Cupriavidus taiwanensis LMG 19424: one gene and its partner. The protein of the gene in region 2 interacts with the protein of the main gene of each other region in a pairwise test. Links are inferred from orthologs where the notes say so. Each region holds a gene or a part of one and is shown on either strand. Other genes may lie near its edges. The genes, in order: RALTA_RS09010 and RALTA_RS08330.

Region 1 (3,706 bases), 140 kb from region 2 along the record:
CACCGGCCGACGGGGCCGGCACTTCCAGCACGACCTTATCGGTCTCGATTTCGATCAGGATCTCGTCCTGGGCAACGGCTTCGCCGGGCTTCTTCTTCCAGTTGAGCATGGTCGCTTCGGCGACCGATTCGGAGAGTTGCGGAACCTTGACGTCAACGATAGCCATGGTGGTGAATTCCTCGTGTTATGCGTGTTGTCTTGATGCAGGCGATGCCACGGCGCGCCTGCGCGCGCCGCCGTGGCTGCCGACTGATTACTTGGTCAGAACAAAGCCCTTGAGCTTGGCGAAGGCCGCGTCCAGCAGCGCCTTCTGTTGCTCGTTGTGCTTTGCGTAGTAGCCCACCGCCGGCGAAGCCGAAGCGGGGCGACCGGCATAACCGAGCTTCTGGCCGTCCGTCATGTTTTCCATGATGTAGTGCTGGACGAAGAACCAGGCGCCCTGGTTCTGCGGCTCGTCCTGGCACCACAGGATTTCGTTGGCGTTCGGGTACTTCTTCAGTTCCGCGGCCAGCGCCTTGTGCGGGAACGGGTACAGCTGTTCCAGGCGGATGATGGCGGTGTCGTTGGCTTCGCGTTCCTTGCGCGTGTTGACCAGGTCGTAGTAGACCTTGCCCGAGCACATGATGACGCGCTTGACCTTGCCGGCGTTCAGTTCTTCGTGGTCGCCGATGACGGTCTCGAAGTGGCCCTTGGCCAGGTCGGACAGCGGCGACACCGCATCCTTGTTACGCAGCAGCGACTTCGGCGTCATGATCACCAGCGGCTTGCGGAACAGGCGGATCATCTGGCGGCGCAGCAGGTGGAAGATCTGGGCCGGCGTGGTCGGCTGGCAGACCTGCATATTGTGGTCCGCGCACAGCTGCAGGAAGCGCTCGATACGGGCCGAGCTGTGTTCCGGGCCCTGGCCTTCGTAGCCGTGCGGCAGCATCAGCGTCAGGCCCGAGGCACGGCCCCACTTCACTTCGCCCGACGAGATGAACTGGTCGATCACCACCTGGGCGCCGTTGACGAAGTCGCCGAACTGGGCTTCCCAGATCACCAGCGCATTCGGTTCGGCGGTCGAGTAGCCGTATTCGAAGCCGAGCACGGCTTCTTCGGACAGCACCGAGTCGATCACCGTGAACGGTGCCTGGTTTTCCGAGACGTTCTGCAGCGGCACATAGCTGCCGGCATCCCAGCGCTCGCGGTTCTGGTCGTGCAGCACGGCGTGGCGGTGGGTGAAGGTGCCGCGGCCGGCGTCCTGGCCGGTGATGCGCACCGGATAGCCCGATGCCACCAGCGAGGCGAAGGCCAGGTGCTCACCCATGCCCCAGTCCAGCGGCTGGTCGCCGCGGCCCATGTTGGCGCGGTCCTTGACCACCTTCTCGACCAGCGGGTGCAGCTTCAGGTGTTCCGGGATGGCGGTGATGCGTTCGGCCAGGCGCTTGAGCTCGGTCACCGGCACGGCGGTGTCGGCGGCGTCGGTCCACTTGCGGTTCAGGAACGGCATCCAGTCCACGGCGAACTTGTTCTTGAAGTTCGACAGGACGGGATCGGCGGTGTGCTTGCCGGCGTCCATCGCGGCGCGGTATTCCTTGACCTTCTCGTCGCCGAAATCGGCCGGGACCAGGTTCTGCGCGGCCAGCTTGTCGGCGTACAGCTTGCGCGTGCCGGGGTGCTGGGCGATCTTCTTGTACATCAGCGGCTGCGTGACCGCGGGCGTGTCCTGCTCGTTGTGACCCAGCTTGCGGAAGCAGATGATGTCGACCACGACATCCTTCTTGAACTCCATGCGGAAGTCCACCGCCAGCTGCATGGCGTACACCACGGCTTCGGGATCGTCGCCGTTCACGTGCAGCACCGGGGCCTCGATCATCTTGACCACGTCCGTGCAGTACAGCGTCGAACGGGCGTCGCGCGGGTCGGAGGTGGTGAAGCCGATCTGGTTGTTGATGACGATGTGCATCGTGCCGCCCGTGCCGTAGCCGCGGGTCTGCGCGAGGTTCAGCGTCTCCATGACCACGCCCTGGCCGGCAAAGGCGGCATCGCCGTGCACTTGCACCGGCAGCACTTCCATGTTGCCGACGGCGCCGCGGCGTTCCTGGCGGGCCTTGGCCGAGCCCTCGACCACCGGGTTGACGATTTCCAGGTGCGACGGGTTGAATGCCAGCGACAGGTGGATCGGGCCGCCCTCGGTCGAGACGTCGCTCGAGAAGCCCTTGTGGTACTTGACGTCACCGGCCGGCAGGTCGTCGACGTGCTTGCCTTCGAACTCGGCGAACAGGTCGGCGGGCATCTTGCCCAGGGTGTTGACCAGCACGTTCAGGCGGCCGCGGTGGGCCATGCCGATGACGATTTCCTGCACGCCCTTGCTGCCGGCGTGCTGGATCAGCTCGTCCATGGCTGCGATAAAGCTCTCGCCGCCTTCCAGCGAGAAGCGCTTCTGGCCGACATACTTGGTGTGCAGGAAGCGCTCGAGGCCTTCGGCCGCGGTCAGGCGGTCAAGGATGTGCTTCTTCTTTTCCAGCGTGAACACCGGCTTGGAACGCGTGGTTTCCAGGCGCTCCTGCCACCAGCGCTTCTGCGCCTGGTCGCTCACGTACATGAATTCGAAGCCGATGGTGCCGCAGTACGTTTCGCGCAGGTTGTTGAGCAGCTCGCGCAGGCTCATCGACTCCTTGCCGAAGTAGGTATTGCTGGCGTTGAAGACGATATCGAGATCGGCTTCGGAAAAACCGTAGAAGGCGGGGTCCAGATCCGGCAGGGGCGGACGCTCCTGGCGCTTGAGCGGGTCCAGGTCGGCCCAGTGCGAACCGATGTTGCGGTAGGCGGCGATCAGCTGCGTGGCAGCGACGCGCTTGCGGCCCATGTCGGAATCGGCCGATGCAACGATGGTGCGGATGGGACCTTGCTTGGCGCGCTCGGCGAACGAGGCAACGATGGGAGCGTGGGGGATATCCCGGCCGTTCGAGCCGTCGACGGCGGGAACGTTCTGCATGGCGTCGAAGTACGCGCGCCAATTATCGGGAACCGAGGCGGGGTTCTGGAGGTAGGCTTCGTACAGTTCTTCGACATAGGGGGCGTTGCCGCCGAAGAGGTACGAATTGCTCTGGTACTGCTGCATCATGGGACGCTCACTTTTCTCCGGGTCTGCCGGAGTTCAGCGGGTTATTCAACCTTCCGCGACACGGCTTGACCGGTTAGCGGATCGCAAACAACTCTTGGGAGCCCAGCGCTGGCGCTTACGCAAACGGCACCACCAGGGTGCCGCGTGTAATGGCCGCCTCACCAGACCCGAAAGGGCAAGTTGTGCGGGGAAGGACCTTAAGTCTTCACGGCGGTAAGGATAGCACGGATTGCGCTTGATCAATGTGGACTTTTCGCGATACGAAACACACCGGCGCGACAATTCCCGGCGCATTCGGCGAATCCGCAACATTCGCACAACAATCGGCATCACGGAGCAATCTGGTCGACCGCGTCCGTAATCACCCCGTCCAGGCCCCAGGCCAGCAACTGCGCCGCCCGCGCCGGATCGTTGACGGTGTAGGCCAGCACGCGCAGGCCAGCCGCATGTGCGCTGGCAATCACGCCGGCATCCAGCTCGCAATGGTTGGCATCGAGCGCGACGCAACCGAGCTGGCGCACCCTTTCCAGCCAGTCCGCGGGCAGCTTGTCGAGCAGCAGCGCGCGCGGCAGGCCAGGGGCGACGCGCGCGGCGGCGGCC
Region 2 (3,304 bases):
TGGCGCCAAGGGCAGGCGCCGCAAAATCGGTAATAATGCGCAGCACTGCCGCGCCCTCCACTGACGGCAATGATTACCGGATCACCTGGGTTCCAATGATGCAAGCCAATTCCCGCGCCTATTTCCTGCTGATTGCCATCGTCTCCTTCGCCCTGGTCGGCGTCGCGCTCTACCTGCAGATCGAAAAGGGCTACCAGCCTTGTCCGCTCTGCGTGATGCAGCGCTTCGCCTTTATCGGCATCGGGCTGTTCTCGCTGCTGGCCGCGGTGGCGCAGAACACGCGCTCGCTGTGGCAGGGCCTGGGCATGCTGTCGGGCATCGCCGGCATTGCGGTGGCGGTCTACCATGTGTCGCTGCTGCTCAATCCCAAGGCATCGTGCGGCATCGATCCGCTCGAGAACTGGGTCAATGCGCTGCCCACCGCCAAGGTGCTGCCGCAGCTGTTCTACTCCGACGGCCTGTGCACTGCGCCGCTGCCGCCGGTGCTGGGGCTGTCGGTGCCGGCCTGGTCGCTGATCTGGCTGTTTATCCTGACGCTGACGCTGGCGGTGGGGCTGATCCGCAGGGAGAAGAATTTCCGCTGAGCCCTCGGGTAAGCGAACGACACAAAGAGAAACGGCGCCATCGGCGCCGTTTCTCTTTTGCGGTGGTGCGAGGGAGGAGACTCGAACCCCAGACCGATCAGGCAATCTGCTCGATCTGCTCCTGCAGTTCCAGCCACTTTTCTTCCAGCGTCTCGAGCTCGCCGTTGACCTCGCCCTGGCGCTTGAGCATCTCCATCAGCTTCATCTTGTTGGCTTCGGCGTAGCTGCCTTCGTCGGCCATGAACTGGTCGATCTCCGCTTTGGCGGACTGCAGCACCGCCATGCGTTTTTCGACCTTTTCCAGTTCTTTGGTGAGCGGTTTGCGCAGCGCCGACAGCCGCTGGCGCTCGTCCGCTTCGGCGCGGCGCTGGTCCTTGCGGTTGACGGCGGCCTCGCCGGCGTTTTCCGCCTGGTGCGCGGCGGTGGCGGCATTGCGCTTGGCCGCGGCCTGCTGCAGCAGCCAGTCGCGGTAGTCGTCCAGGTCGCCATCGAAAGGCCGGATGGTGCCGTCGGCCACCAGCATGAACTGGTCGGCGGTGGCGCGCAGCAGGTGCCGGTCGTGCGAGACCAGGATCAGCGTGCCTTCGAACTGCGCCAGCGCCATGGTCAGCGCCTCGCGCGTATCGAGGTCGAGGTGGTTGGTCGGTTCGTCGAGCAGCAGCAGGTTGGGCTTCTGCCAGACGATCAGCGCCAGCGCCAGCCGGGCCTTTTCGCCGCCGGAAAAGGGCTCGATCGGCGTGGTGGCCATGTCGCCGCGGAAGTTGAAGCTGCCGAGGAAGTCGCGTAGTTCCTGCTCGCGCACGTCCGGCGCCAGGCGCGCGAGGTGCTGCAGCGCGGAGTCGTGGTCGCGCAGCGTTTCCAGCTGGTGCTGGGCGAAGTAGCCGATCTGCAGTCCCTTGCCCAGGCGCAGGGTGCCCTTGAGCGGGTCCTGCGTGCCGGCCAGGGTCTTGACCAGTGTCGACTTGCCCTGGCCGTTCGCGCCCAGCAGGCCGATGCGCTGGCCGTTCTGGATCGACAGTGCCAGGTTGTGCAGGATGGTGACGGGCGGATCGGCTTCGGCGTAGCCGCAATCGACGCCGTCGAGCACCATCATCGGGTTGGGCGCGGCATCGGGCTCGCGGAACTCGAAGGCGAAGCCGGCGGCGACGTGCACCGGCGCCAGCCGCTCCATCTTCTCCAGCGCCTTGACCCGGCTCTGCGCCTGGCGCGCCTTGGTCGCCTTGGCCTTGAAGCGGGTGATGAACGATTCCAGGTGCGCGATTTCCTTCTGCTGGCGCGCGTAGGCGGCCTGCTGCTGCGCCATCTGCTGCAGCCGCAGGGTCTCGAACAGCGTGTAGTTGCCGCCGTAGCGGCGCAGCTGCTGGTTCTCGATATGCACCGTGACATTGCAGATCGCGTCGAGGAACTCGCGGTCGTGCGAAATCATCACCAGCGTGCCCGGGTAGCGCGCCAGCCAGTCTTCCAGCCAGACGATGGCGTCCAGGTCCAGGTGGTTGGTCGGTTCGTCGAGCAGCAGCAGGTCCGACGGGCACATCAGCGCCTGTGCCAGGTTCAGGCGCATGCGCCAGCCGCCCGAGAACGATGCCACCGGCTGCGATACCTGCGCCAGCGTGAAGCCCAGGCCCAGCAGCAGGGCCTCGGCACGCGCCGGCGCGGTGTAGCCGTCGGCGTCGGCATAGGCGGCATGGGCTTCGCCTTCGGCGCTGCCGTCGCCGCTGGCCTGCGCCGCGGCAATGGCGGCTTCGATCTCGCGCAGGCGGGTATCGCCGTCGATCACGTAGTCGACCGCGGTGCGGCTGACCGCCGGCGTTTCCTGCGCCACGTGGGCGATCCGCCACTGCGCCGGCACGCTGACATCGCCGCCGTCCGGATGCAGCTCGCCGCGCAGCAGCGCGAACAGCGTCGACTTGCCGCTGCCGTTGGCGCCGACGAGGCCCACGCGCTCGCCCGGGTTGAGCGTCACGCTGGTGTGGTCGAACAGCACCTTGGTGCCGCGCTGAAGGACTAGCTGGTCGATTCGGATCACGAGAGGGGAAATGCCTGAGTGAAAAACAGAAAAAGCGCCGTGAACGCGGGCCGCGGCCTGCGCTGTGGCGCTGGCCCGCATTGTAGCGTTTCCGGTGCGCGGCACGCCGTGCCGGTGCAAGGGGCGCGCCAAAGCGGGTCGAAGCGCGTCAATGCATGCACCGTGAAAGTGCCGCTAAAGCCGCCGAATTCAGGGATTACCCTTGGTCTGGCAAAACTCTATTTTCTTGTAAGTCGGTTGCGTGTAAATTCATTTTCACAACGACGCGCCCGCTAATGCGCAGTCGATCAACCGCTTCCACCATGCCCATTGGCCATTCGATTTCGGACCGCATTGCACGCAGCCTGCCGGCACTGACGCCGGCGCACCGCCGCATGGCGGAATACGTGCTGGCCAATCTGTTCCGCGCGGCAACCATGCGCATCGATGAATTTGCCGCGGCGGTCGAGGTCTCGGTGGCGACCGCCAACCGCTTCGCGCGGGCGCTCGGCTTCGACGGTTATCCGCAGTTCCGGGCCGAGCTGGTGCGCGGTTTCGAAGCCACGCTGGCGCCGGTGGAGCGGCTGCGCAGCGAGCTGGAACGACCCGCCACCGTGGCCGAAGTGTTCGCCGCCTCGCTCGAGGATGCGGCGGCCAATGCCGAAGCCACGAGGCGCGGCATCGACGCGCAGGCATGCGAGCGCGCGGTCTCGGC

The links.
Region 1: the proteins of RALTA_RS08330 (region 2) and RALTA_RS09010 interact in binary tests that used the Escherichia coli proteins (3 or more experiments, as listed by UniProt). The link is inferred for Cupriavidus taiwanensis LMG 19424 from one-to-one orthologs.

What each region holds. Positions count from the first base shown.
Region 1 is NC_010528.1:1,968,010-1,971,715, forward strand. Bases 54-3,445 are described here. They hold RALTA_RS09010 (2-oxoglutarate dehydrogenase E1 component), read right to left. Parts: upstream 3,107-3,445; coding sequence 254-3,106; downstream 54-253. Other genes in these bases: odhB (2-oxoglutarate dehydrogenase complex dihydrolipoyllysine-residue succinyltransferase), read right to left, coding at 54-166; ugpQ (glycerophosphodiester phosphodiesterase), read right to left, coding at 3,436-3,445. Outside these bases: more of odhB, read right to left, coding at 1-53; more of ugpQ, read right to left, coding at 3,446-3,706. UniProt on the Escherichia coli protein: E1 component of the 2-oxoglutarate dehydrogenase (OGDH) complex which catalyzes the decarboxylation of 2-oxoglutarate, the first step in the conversion of 2-oxoglutarate to succinyl-CoA and CO(2).
Region 2 is NC_010528.1:1,828,662-1,831,965, reverse strand. What follows is about bases 147-3,136. They hold RALTA_RS08330 (ATP-binding cassette domain-containing protein), read right to left. Parts: upstream 2,611-3,136; coding sequence 682-2,610; downstream 147-681. Other genes in these bases: RALTA_RS08325 (MurR/RpiR family transcriptional regulator), read left to right, coding at 2,913-3,136; RALTA_RS08335 (disulfide bond formation protein B), read left to right, coding at 147-584. Also shown: more of RALTA_RS08335, read left to right, coding at 99-146; more of RALTA_RS08325, read left to right, coding at 3,137-3,304. UniProt on the Escherichia coli protein: Genetic data indicate it may be involved in ribosome assembly or function.